Gluconacetobacter diazotrophicus PA1 5: one gene and its partner. The protein of the gene in region 1 binds, or shares a complex with, the protein of each later gene. Links are inferred from orthologs where the notes say so. Each region holds a gene or a part of one and is shown on either strand. Other genes may lie near its edges.

Evidence for each region. Proteins that work in one complex are often made in the same cells at the same time.
Region 2: the proteins of dnaG (region 1) and GDI_RS05350 are in contact, whole or in part, in a crystal structure (PDB 2R6A), measured with the Geobacillus stearothermophilus proteins. The link is inferred for Gluconacetobacter diazotrophicus PA1 5 from one-to-one orthologs. Residues at the interface, in WP_049624496.1 of Geobacillus stearothermophilus: Lys456, Leu457, Leu458, Pro459, Ala460, Asn463, Ala464, Leu467, Leu535, Leu536, Ile537, Ala538, Gln544, Glu545, Asp548, Tyr549, His552; in WP_033016901.1 of Geobacillus stearothermophilus: Ser13, Glu15, Ala16, Gln18, Glu91, Leu92, Asp94, Ala95, Val96, Pro97, Thr98, Ala99, Ala100, Asn101, Tyr104, Tyr105, Ile108.

The regions. Positions count from the first base shown.
Region 1 is NC_010125.1:3,428,205-3,435,603, forward strand. The notes cover bases 1-2,941. They hold dnaG (DNA primase), read right to left. Parts: upstream 2,431-2,941; coding sequence 571-2,430; downstream 1-570. Other genes in these bases: rpoD (RNA polymerase sigma factor RpoD), read right to left, coding at 1-354; GDI_RS15815 (GatB/YqeY domain-containing protein), read right to left, coding at 2,435-2,890. Outside these bases: carA (glutamine-hydrolyzing carbamoyl-phosphate synthase small subunit), read left to right, coding at 3,035-4,438; carB (carbamoyl-phosphate synthase large subunit), read left to right, coding at 4,451-7,399. UniProt on the Escherichia coli protein: RNA polymerase that catalyzes the synthesis of short RNA molecules used as primers for DNA polymerase during DNA replication.
Region 2 is NC_010125.1:1,124,395-1,129,457, forward strand. What follows is about bases 2,229-5,063. They hold GDI_RS05350 (replicative DNA helicase), read left to right. Parts: upstream 2,229-2,806; coding sequence 2,807-4,321; downstream 4,322-5,063. Other genes in these bases: GDI_RS05345 (AGE family epimerase/isomerase), read left to right, coding at 2,229-2,729; GDI_RS05355 (IMPACT family protein), read right to left, coding at 4,339-4,959; radA (DNA repair protein RadA), read right to left, coding at 4,956-5,063. In the rest of the region: gmk (guanylate kinase), read left to right, coding at 1-66; rfaE1 (D-glycero-beta-D-manno-heptose-7-phosphate kinase), read left to right, coding at 73-1,527; more of GDI_RS05345, read left to right, coding at 1,524-2,228. UniProt on the Escherichia coli protein: The main replicative DNA helicase, it participates in initiation and elongation during chromosome replication. Travels ahead of the DNA replisome, separating dsDNA into templates for DNA synthesis.

The DNA of each region.
Region 1 (7,399 bases):
GGTACGGCCCAGGCTCTCGGTATCGACGTTGCCCGCGGCACCCCCGGCTTCCTCGCCCTCGGTGTCGGCCTCCTCGGCCTTCTCCTCGCGATTGGCCTCGCTGTCGTCGTTATCCTCGTTCTCGACGACCTGGATGCCCATTTCGGACAGGACCGCCATCACATCCTCGATCTGCTCCGACGACATCTGATCCTGGGGCAGGACGGCGTTCAGCTCGTCGAAGGTGATGTACCCCCGTTCCTTGCCCCGTGCGATCAGTCTCTTGACGGCTCCGGATTGGGTATCCAGCAGAGTGGTGTCGTTGTCCTGATCGCCAGCAGTCGCTTCCGAACCCGCGGCTGTCTTTGTCGCCATCGCCTGCCCTATCCTCAACCGCTAAAGCGCCCTCGCCTGTGTCATGCAACGGCGTCGCCGGCCCTGTTTCGCGGTCCGGTCGCGTTGCCGCGCAGGGCGCGTAAACCACCGGATACGAAATGACCACTTTGTCGCATCTGACAAATTACAGTGTGGTGCAGGTGGTCGATTCACTCGCGGAAGTCAAGGCCCGGCATGGCGCGCCGACGCGCAACCTTACCCTTCGCCGGGCGTGAGATCCCCGCGCCGCAACGCCTCCCAGGCCAGAAGCCGGGTCCGCAAACTGGCCCACGACCGCGCGTCCAGCGTGCCGGCGCACAGGCTTTCGGTGTCCAGGCGGATATCTTCGCCGAACTGCCGGACATTCAGCAAGGCAAAAAAATGCCACCATTCCTGCACCACGTCGACCGCCATCAGGTCGTCGGGCGCGCTCAGCGACATCGGCAGCGGCCGGGCGGCCACCACCGCCATCCGTTCCTCCGCCAGGCCGCCCTCGTCCAGGCGCCGGTCCAGCGCCTTCGCATCCGTCAGGTCGCCCGACGCGGCCAGGTCCATCACCGCGGCCCGCACCCGCGCCAGGGCGGGCGGCAGGTCCAGGCGGCAATAGGCGTCCTCGACCTCGGGCAGGATATGGGGGTGGCGCAGCAGGATCGCGGTCAGGATGCGCATGCGCTCCTGCGCCGCGGCCGCTTCGTCGAACGGCGCCGGGGCGGACCCGGCCGGCCACGACACGCCCGCCTGCCTGCCGTCCCCGCGCTGGCCGCCCTGGCCCGCACGCTTCCCCTGGCCCGGACGGCGGCGATAGGTCTCGAAGAAGCGGTCCAGCAGCGTGCTGCGATATTCCGCCGCCAGCCCCTTGTCCGCGATCAGCGCCGCCGCCTCGACCAGGCGCCGGCGCACCGCGGCGCGCTGCTCGGGCCCGGGGTCGCGTACCCCCTGGGTCAGCAGGTCGAACAGCACGTGGCCGATCGGCCGCGCGCCCTCCAGCAGTGCCGCCACCGCGCCGCTTCCCTGCCCGCGCAGCAGGCTGTCGGGGTCCTCGCCCTCCGGCAGGGCGCAGAAGCGCAGGGTGCGGTTGATATCCAGCAGCGGCAGCGCCGTTTCCGCCGCCTTGACCGCCGCGCGCTGCCCTGCCCCGTCGCCGTCGAAGCACAGGATCGGGGCCGCCGCCATCTGCCACAGCGCCTCCATCTGTTCCGACGTCAGGGCGGTGCCCAATGGCGCGACCGCGCCGGGGAACCCCGCCTGGTGCAGGGCGATGACGTCCATGTAGCCTTCGACCACCACCAGTTCGACCGGCGGCGCCCCGCGCGGCCGCGCGGTGCGCAGCGCGGCCCGGGCGCGATCCATGCCGAACAGGGTCCGCCGCTTGGAAAACAGCGCGGTCTCGGGCCCGTTGAGGTATTTCGGCTGCCCATCCCCCAGGATGCGCCCGCCGAACGAGACCAGGCTGCCCCGCCGGTCGCGGATCGGGAAGGTCACGCGGTTGAAGAACAGTTCCCCCTTCGGGCGCCCGTCCTCGTCCACGCGCATCAGCCCGGCCTGCGCCAGCATCTCGGGCGTGACCCCGTGCGGCGCCAACTCGTTCAGCAATCCGCCCCGCCCGTCGCCGGACCAGCCCAGCCCGAAGCCGGCGATCGTCTCGTCCGACAGGCCCCGCCCGCGCAGGTAGGCCAGGCCCGCCCGGCCCTCGGGCGCATGCAGCCGGCGCACCCAGGCGGCCTGCACCAGGTCCAGCACGTCGGACAGGCCCCGGGCGCGCTGCTCGGCCTCGCGCTCCCGCGGGCTGGCGCGCGGCACCTCCAGCCCCGCCTCGCCCGCCAGTTCGGCGACCGCTTCGGGAAAGGAGCGTCCCTCGCTCTGCATCACGAAGGAAATGACGTCTCCATGCGCGCCACAGCCGAAGCAGTGGAAATGATCGTCATAGACGTAGAATGACGGCGTCTTCTCGCCATGGAAGGGGCAGCAGGCCTTCCAGTTCCTCCCCGACCGGACCAGCTTGGTCCGGCGGCCGATCACCGAGGCGATCGGCGTGCGGGCACGCAATTCCTCCAGAAAGGCGGGATCGAGCGCCACCGCGTCAGGCGGACAGCAGCGTCTTGACGGTGGCGCTGGCGCGGCCGGCATCCAGTGCCGCGCCGAAGCGCGCCTTCAGCGCGGCCATGACGCGGCCCATGTCCTTCATCGACGCCGCCCCCAGTTCCGCGATCGCCTCGCGCGTCGCCGCCTCCAGCGTGGCGGCGTCCAGCTCGGCGGGCAGGTAGCCGCGAATCGTCTCGATCTCGGCTTCTTCCTTCTCGGCCAGTTCGGGGCGGCCGCCCTGGCGGTACATCGCCGCCGATTCGGTGCGCGACTTGATCATGCCGCGCAGCATGGACACGATCTCGTCCTCCGCCACCTCGCCACCCTTGGCCCGGGCGCCGATGTCGACGTCCTTCAGCCTGGCGTTCACCATGCGCAGGGTGCCGACGCGCCCGGACTGCCCGGCCTTCATCGCCGCCTTGAGGTCTTCCATGAAACGCGCGCGCAGGGACATGATCCCGTTCTCCTGATCCAGTGGCGGGCGCCGGCGAGGGGCCGGAACATTTTTCCCACCGATTTGCCGTCGATCCGGGTGGGAATTTTCTTCCCAGCCGATCGGGACGCTGGTAGGAGATAATCCCGGAAGGAAGAATTCGCCATGCCGATATCGATCGAGACCATCATCGAGCGTCTGGGCGGCGCGGATCATGCCGCCCGGCTGACCGGCGTCGGGACCGAGGCCATCCGCAAATGGCGGCAGGCCCGCGCGATCCCGCCCAAGCATTGGACGGTCATCCTGCGCCACACCGGCCTCAGCCTTTCCGACCTGCAACCCGACAGCGCGTCCGACCGAGCGGAGACCCAGATGCCGGAGACCCCGTTACCCCCCGCCACCCAGCCCCCCGAAGGCGCCACCGCCGCGCTGGTCCTGGCCGACGGCACGGTCGCGTGGGGGCGCGGCTTCGGCGCGCATACGCCGGCCGCCGGCAGCGCCATCGGCGAACTGTGCTTTTCCACCGGCATGACCGGCTATCAGGAAACCCTGACCGATCCCTCCTTCGCCGGGCAGATCATCACCTTCACCTTTCCCCATATCGGCAATGTCGGCACCAACGCGGATGACGACGAAGCCCCCCGCGTGGCCGCGCGCGGGCTGGCGGTCAAGCAGGACCTGACCGAGCCCGCCAACTGGCGCGCGACGCAGGGGCTGGACGCCTGGCTGGCCGGCCAGGGCGTGCCGGGCATCTGCGGCGTCGATACCCGCGCCATCACGCTGCGGGTGCGCGACGGCGGCCCGCAGACCGCCATCCTGGCCTACCCCGCCGACGGCGTGTTCGACCTGGACGCCCTGCGTGCCCAGGCCGCCGCATGGCCGGGGCTGGAAGGCATGGACCTGGCCCGCGACGTGACCTGCGCCGCCCCCTATTCCTGGGACAAGGGCGTCTGGACCTGGCCCGCGGGCACCTGCCCGCTGCCCGAGCGCCGCCGCCGCGTGGTCGCGGTCGATTACGGCGCCAAGCGCAACATCCTGCGCTGCCTGGCCAGCGCGGGCTGCGACGTGACGGTCGTGCCGGCCACGGCCACGGCGGACCAGATCCTGGCCCACGCGCCGGACGGCGTGTTCCTGTCCAACGGCCCGGGCGACCCGGCCGCGACCGCCGAATATGCCGTGCCGGCGATCCGCGGCGTGCTGGAGGCCGGCAAGCCGGTCTTCGGCATCTGCCTGGGCCACCAGTTGCTGGCGCAGGCGCTGGGCGCGCGCACCTACAAGCTGGCGCGCGGCCATCGCGGCGCCAACCAGCCGGTCAAGGACCTGGGAACCGGGCGGGTCGAGATCACGAGCCAGAATCACGGCTTCGCGGTGGACGAATCCAGCCTGCCCGCCGACGTGCGCGTGACCCATACCAGCCTGTTCGACGGCTCGAACGAGGGCATCGCCTCCGACCGCTATCCGGCCTTCTCGGTCCAGTACCATCCCGAGGCCAGCCCCGGCCCGTCGGACAGCCATTATCTGTTCGACCGCTTCGTCGCCCTGATCGACCGCGTCAACGCACCCGTCTGAAAGCAGCACACCATGCCCAAACGGACAGATATCCGCTCCATCCTGATCATCGGCGCTGGTCCGATCGTCATCGGCCAGGCGTGCGAATTCGACTATTCCGGCGCCCAGGCCTGCAAGGCCCTGCGCGAGGAAGGGTACCGGGTCATCCTGGTCAATTCCAACCCGGCCACGATCATGACCGATCCCGGACTGGCGGACGCGACCTATGTCGAGCCGATCACCCCGGAATTCGTCGAGCGGATCATCCTGCGCGAAAAGCCGGACGCCATCCTGCCGACCATGGGCGGCCAGACGGCGCTGAACACCGCCATGGCGCTGGACAAGTCCGGCTTCCTGAAGGAACACGGGGTGGAGTTGATCGGCGCTGACGCCGAAGTCATCGACCGTGCCGAGGACCGGCAGAAATTCCGCGAGGCGATGGACGCGATCGGCATCGAAAGCCCGCGCAGCGTGATCGCCCATACGCTGGACGAGGCCCGCGCGGCGCTGGAGCAGGTCGGCCTGCCCGCGGTCATCCGTCCCTCGTTCACCATGGGCGGCTCGGGCGGCGGCATCGCCTATAACCGCGAGGAATTCGACCAGATCGTGGCCTCGGGCCTCGACGCGTCCCCGACCACCGAGGTGCTGATCGAGGAATCGGTGCTGGGCTGGAAGGAGTTCGAGATGGAGGTCGTCCGCGACAGCGCGGACAACTGCATCATCGTGTGCTCGATCGAGAACATCGATCCGATGGGCGTGCATACCGGCGATTCCATCACCGTCGCGCCGGCGCTGACCCTGACCGACAAGGAATACCAGCGCATGCGCGACGCCTCGCTGGCGTGCCTGCGCGCCATCGGCGTCGATACCGGCGGGTCGAACGTGCAGTTCGGCGTCAACCCCGCCGACGGCCGCATGGTGGTCATCGAGATGAATCCCCGCGTCTCGCGCTCCTCCGCGCTGGCGTCCAAGGCCACGGGCTTTCCCATCGCCAAGGTCGCGGCCAAGCTGGCCGTGGGCTACACGCTGGACGAACTGGCCAACGACATCACGGGCTCGACCCCGGCGTCGTTCGAGCCGACCATCGACTATGTGGTGGTCAAGATCCCGCGCTTCACCTTCGAGAAATTCCCCGGCACCCCCGCCCTGCTGTCCACCAGCATGAAATCGGTCGGCGAGGCGATGGCCATCGGCCGCTCGTTCCCCGAGGCGCTGCAGAAGGGCCTGCGCTCGATGGAAACCGGGCTGGCCGGGCTGGACCCGGTCGAGGCCCCGGGCGACGGCGGCGAGGACGCGTTCCGCGCCGCCCTGTCCCAGCCCCGGCCGGAACGGATCCTGATGGCCGCCCAGGCGTTGCGCGCCGGCCTGGGCGTGGATGAAATCCACGCCGCCTGCCGGTTCGAGCCCTGGTTCCTGCGCGAGTTGCAGAAGATCGTGGCGGCGGAACATGCCGTGGTCCGCGACGGCCTGCCCCAGGACGCGCTGGCGCTGCGCCGGCTGAAGGCGCTGGGCTTCTCGGACGTGCAGCTCGGCCGCCTGTCGGGCACCGGCGCGCACGAGGTCGCGTCCCTGCGCGCGCGGCTGGCGGTCGCGCCCGTCTACAAGCGGATCGACACCTGCGCCGGCGAATTCGCCTCGGCCACGCCCTATATGTATTCGACCTACGAGGGCGGGTTCGGCGTGCCGGATTGCGAAAGCCACCCGACCGACCGGCGCAAGATCGTGATCCTGGGCGGCGGTCCCAACCGCATCGGCCAGGGGATCGAATTCGACTATTGCTGCGTCCACGCCGCCTATGCGCTGCGCGAGGCCGGGTTCGAGACCATCATGGTCAACTGCAACCCCGAGACCGTCTCGACCGACTACGACACCTCGGACCGCCTGTATTTCGAGCCGCTGACCGAAGAGGACGTGATCGCGCTGATCCGGCGCGAGCAGGCCAGCGGCACCGTGCTGGGCTGCATCGTGCAGTATGGCGGCCAGACGCCGCTGAAGCTGTCCCGCGCGCTGGAGGCCGCCGGCATTCCGCTGCTGGGCACGCCGGCCGACGCCATCGACCGCGCCGAGGACCGCGAGCGGTTCCAGGCCATGCTGCACAAGCTGGGCCTGCGCCAGCCGGACAACGGCATCGCCCGCACGGCGGCCGAGGCCGAGGACGTGGCCGAGCGCATCGGCTACCCCGTCGTGATCCGCCCGTCCTACGTGCTGGGCGGCCGGGCGATGGAAATCGTCCATGACCGCGCCAGCCTGCAGCGCTACATGCGCGTGGCGCTGCAACTGGCCGGGCACGACATCGCCTCGGGCCCGGTGCTGATCGACCGCTACCTGAACGACGCGATCGAGGCCGATGTGGACTGCATTTCCGACGGCCACACCGTCTATGTCGCCGGCGTCATGGAACATATCGAGGAAGCGGGCATCCATTCCGGCGACAGCGCCTGCTCGCTGCCGCCCTACACCCTCTCGCCCGCCATCGTCACCGAACTGAAGGAACAGACCGAGGCGATGGCCCGCGAACTGGGCATCGTCGGGCTGATGAACGTCCAGTACGCCATCAAGGACCAGGACATCTTCGTCCTGGAGGTCAATCCCCGCGCCTCGCGCACCGTGCCCTTCGTCGCCAAGGCGACCGGCGTGCCGGTGGCCAAGATCGGCGCGCGGGTCATGGCCGGGGCACGGCTGTCGGAATTCCGGCTGGACGACCGCGCCGTGGCGCCGCACGTCGCGGTGAAGGAAGCGGTGTTCCCCTTCAACCGCTTCCCCAACGTGGACACGATCCTGGGCCCGGAAATGCGCTCCACCGGCGAGGTGATGGGCCTGGACGCGTCGTTCGAGCGGGCCTTCGCCAAGTCGCAGCTTGCCGCCGGGGTGCGGCTGCCGCTGTCGGGTGTGGTGTTCCTGTCGGTGCGCCGCAGCGACAAGGCCGCCATCCCGGCGCTGGCCCGCCGGCTGGTGGACATGGGCTTCACCATCCTGGCCACC
Region 2 (5,063 bases), 2.3 Mb from region 1 along the record:
GCAGCGCGGCTGCAGACCCGGCGGCAGGCAGGGCTGGCGGCCTTCGTCGCCGGATTCGGCGCGTAGCCGGCCATGGATTTTTCATCGATCACGGTGCTGTGCATCGGGGACATCATGCTGGACCGTTTCGTCTATGGCGAAATGGAGCGCATTTCCCCCGAGGCCCCGGTGCCCGTCCTGCGGCTGGGCCGCACGCGCGAAATGCCCGGCGGCGTGGGCAACGTGGCCAACAACATCCTGTCGCTGGGCGGCCGGGCGATCCTGGTCGGCCTGGTGGGACGGGACACGCCGGGGCAGGCCCTGCGCGGCCTGCTGGGCCAGCGCCCGGGCCTGACCGACGCACTGGTCGAAACCGGCGCGCGGCCGACGATCTGCAAGACGCGCTTCATCGCCGCCAACCAGCAGGTCGTCCGCGCGGACGAGGAAAGCCGCCTGGCGCTGCAACCCGACGAGGCCACGTCCCTGATCGCCGCCATTGACGCCCATATCGGCGCGGCGGACATCGTCGTGCTGTCGGACTATGCCAAGGGAACCTGCGCCGACCCGGTGATCGCCCATGCCATCGCCACGGCGCGGGCGCGGGGGATCGCGGTGTTCGTCGATCCGAAATCGCGCGATTTCGCACGCTATCGCGGGGCGAGCTGCATCACGCCCAACGCCCGTGAACTGGCCCAGGCCACGGGCCTGCCCATCGATACCGACGCCGAGATCGAGCAGGCGGCCCGCGCGGCGATGGCCCGGGCCGACGCCGTCGCCATCCTGGCCACGCGGTCCGAGAAGGGCATGGCGCTGGTCGAGCGCGAGGGCGGGGTCCAGATCGTCCCGGCCCGCGCGCGCGAGGTCTTCGACGTGTCGGGCGCGGGCGACACCGTGATCGCCGCCCTGGCGCTGGCCGCGGGATCGGGCATGACGCTGGCCCAGGCGATGCACGTGGCCAATGCCGCCGCCGGGGTCGTGGTCGGCAAGCTGGGCACCGCGACGGCCGACATCGCCGAGGTCCTGGCCGAACTGAACGCCCAGGACGCCGATGCCATGGGCGGCACGCCGTCCCTGCTGTCGCGCGCGCAGGCGGCCGAGCAGGTCGCGCGCTGGAAGGCGCAGGGCCTGCGGGTCGGCTTCACCAACGGCTGTTTCGACATCATCCATCCCGGCCATGTCGCGCTGCTGGCGGCGGCCCGGAGGGCATGCGACCGGCTGATCGTGGCGCTGAACGACGATGCCAGCGTGGCGCGGCTGAAGGGCCCCGAACGCCCGGTCAACCCGCTGGAAGACCGGGCCCGGGTCATGGCGGCGATCCGCCACGTCGATGCCGTCGTCGCCTTCGGCGAGGACACGCCGCTGGAGTTGATCCGGCTGCTGTTGCCCGACGTGCTGGTCAAGGGCGCGGACTATCGCCCCGACCAGGTCGTGGGCGCGGACGTGGTGCGGCAGGCCGGCGGGCGCGTGGTGCTGGCCGACCTGGAAGACGGCAAATCGACCACCCGCACGATCGGCCGCATCCGTGCCGCCGGGGCGGCCGACCGATGACCGCCGACGGAATGGCCCCCGTCACCCCCCCCGCCGTGGCGGACGACAAAATCCGCCAGGCCCATGCCGCGTTCCGGTCGTGGCTGTTCGAGACCGCCCTGCCGGCATGGGGCGATGCCGGGTGCGACGGCACGGCGGACGACCCCGCCCGCTGGGGCGCGCAGGAACATCTGGCCCTGGACGGCCGGCCCGCCCGCCCGGGCTTCAAGCGCATGCGGGTGCAGGCGCGGCAGTTATATGCCTTCACCCGCGCCGCCCTGTACGGCTGGCCGGGCGGGGCGGAGCGGGCGCGCGGGATCTATCGCTTCATGCTGTCCGGGCTGCGGGCGGACGGCGGATGGGTGTCCCGCCTGACGCCGGAAGGCGCGGTGCTGGACCGCACGGCGGATCTGTACGACCTGGCCTTCATCCTCTTCGCCCTGTCGTGGTACGCGCGGCTGGATCGGTCCGGCGAGCCGGTGCGCCTGGCCCGCCGCACGGTCGCATGGCTGCGCGCCACGATGGCCACCGGTAATGGCGGGTTCCTGAACACCCTGCCGCGCACCGACGGCCCCCGTCAGCAGAACCCGCACATGCACCTGCTGGAAGCCGCGCTGGCGCTGTTCGAGACGACGGGCGACGACGCCGACGCCGCGCTGGCGCACGATCTGGTGGAACTGTTCCGCACCTGCCTGTTCGACGAGCGCGCCGGGACGCTGGGCGAATTCTTCACCGAATCCTGGCAGCCCGTTTCCGGCCTGGACGGCACGCTGGTCGAACCGGGCCATCAGTACGAATGGGTCTGGCTGCTGCATGAATATGGCCGCCTGACCGGCCGGACGCTGCCGGGCCACGCGCGCAGCCTGTTCGCCTTCGGCCGGCGGCACGGCGTGGACCCGGATACGGGGCTGGTCCGCGACGTGCTGACCCGCGACGGCGCCATCGTGCGCGGCGGCGCGCGCCTGTGGGCACAGACCGAGGCCCTGCGCGCGGAAATCGTCACGCACGGCCCGCAGGCGGACAACGGCGCCCAGATCGTGCGGATCGTGGACAACCTGCTGGGCCCCTATTTCACCGGCTGCCCGGCCGGAACATGGAACGACCAGCTGGATGCGGCAGGGCACCCGGTGGGCGACAAGATCCCGGCCAGTTCCTTCTACCATATCGTCGCGGGCTATGCGGAACTGGACCGGCTGGTGAACGAGGCCCGTCCGGGCGCGTGACGCTGCCGGGGAAGTTATCCCCGGCTTCCTCGGTTATCCACAACCGAAGGACCGCCCGGATCTGGTATGAGGGCGACGTGAACCAGATCAATTCCCCCCAAGACGAGTCCCAGTCCCGGGACGGTACCCTGCTGGGCCTGACGCAGCGGCAGCCCCCCGCCAACATCCAGGCGGAACAGGCGCTGCTGGGCGCGCTGCTGACCAACAACCGGGCGTACGACCGGGTATCGGACTTCCTGACCGGCGAGCATTTCGCCGATACCGTGAACGGGCGGATCTACGATTCCATCGCCCGCCGGATCGAGGCCGGGCAACTGGCCGACCCGGTGACCCTGCGCGGGGAATTCGAACATTCCGGCGTGCTGGACGGCGTGGGCGGCACGGCGTACCTGGCCCGCCTGCTGACGGCGATGGTCGGCATCATCAATGCCGGCGATTACGGCCGCGCCATCCATGACGCCTGGGTCCGCCGCCAGTTGATCGATATCGGCGAGACGGTAGTCAACAACGCCTTCGGCGCCCGGCCGGACCTGGACGGCGTGGACCAGATCGCCGCCAGCGAGGAAGCGCTGTTCCGCCTGGCCACCGACAAGGGGCAGGAGGGCGGCTTCACCAGCTTCGACCGCGCGCTGGCCGACGCGCTGGACGTGGCCGAGAAGGCATTCCACCGCACCGGCGATGTCGTGGGCCTGACCACCGGCCTGCGCGACCTGGACAAGAAGACGGGCGGCCTGCATCCGTCGGACCTGCTGATCCTGGCCGGCCGGCCGGCGATGGGCAAGACGGCGCTGGCGACCAAGATCGCCTTCAGCGCCGCGCGGGCCCTGCTGCGCGAGGCGCAGGAGGCCGCGCCGGGCACGCAGACCAAGGGATCGGTCGCGATCTTCTCGCTGGAAATGTCGGCCGAGCAGCTGGCCACCCGTATCCTGTCCGAACAGGCCAGCGTGTCGGGCGAGCGCATCCGGCGCGGCGAGATCGGGCAGAAGGAATTCGACCGCTTCGTCCACGTCACCCGCGAACTGGCGCAATTGCCGCTGCATATCGACGACACGCCGGCCATTTCGCTGTCGGCGATGCGCACCCGCTGCCGCCGCCTGGCCCGTACCAAGGGGCTGAGCCTGGTGGTGGTGGATTACCTGCAGCTGATGCGCCCATCGGTGGGCACGCGACCGGAAAGCCGCGTTCTGGAAATCTCGATGATCACTCAGGGGCTGAAGGCCATCGCCAAGGAACTGAGCGTGCCGGTGATCGCGCTGTCACAGCTCTCCCGCCAGGTCGAAAGCCGCGAGGACAAGCGCCCGATGCTGTCGGACCTGCGCGAATCCGGGTCGATCGAACAGGACGCCGACGCCGTCATGTTCGTCTATCGCGACCAGTATTACCTGCAGCAGCGCCAGCCCAAGGAAACGGCGTACGACTCGACGGACAAATACCAGACCGCGCTGGAGGACTGGCAGCGCAAGATGGACCTGGCCCATAACCGCGCCGAACTGATCCTGGAAAAACAGCGCCACGGGCCCACCGGCACCGTGCATCTGTTCTTCGAGGGCGAGTTCACCCGGTTCGGGGACCTGGACCTGGTCCATGAGTAACGGGGCACGTTCCTGGTCTAGTCCAGCACCCTGGGCACCGACTGCCCCCGCGTCAGATCGCCGATCCGCGCCACCGCCTCGTCCATCCGCGCCTCGGGCACCGCGACCACCAGATCCGCCCCCGTCGCGTCGAACGCTTCCTCTTCCACCACCGCGTCCAGCGCCCCCAGCCGGGCGCGCAGCAGGGCCAGGTCGGCGAAGCCGCAATGGAATGCCAGCCGGACCAGGGTCACGATCGGGGTCCGGGGCGCCAGGCGCAGGCATTCCGCCGCCGTGCCGCCATAGGCGCGGACCAGCCCCCCCGCCCCCAGCTTGATGCCGCCGAACCAGCGCGTCACCACCACCACGGTCCGGTCGAACCCCTGCCCGTCGATCACCTGCAGGATCGGCCGGCCCGCCGTGCCCCCGGGTTCGCCGGCATCGTCGCTGCGGTAATCCTGCCCGATGCGATAGGCCCAGCAGTTATGCGTGGCATCCGCGACGGACACCGCACGGACGAAATCCAGCGCCTCGGCCGGCGTCGCGACGGGCGCCGCCTGGGCCAGGAACACGCTCTTGCGGACCTCCTTCTCCAGCCGGGCGGGGGCTTCCAGCATCACGCGGCCCCCCGCCTGGCTGTCGGCCCGGCTGCCGCTCATGACCCGTCGTCGGCCGCGTCCCCGCCGCCGAACAGGGCCACCAGATCCCCCAGATGGCCGATTTCATTCAGGTGCAGCCCATCCGGCGCGACCAGGCGGGTATG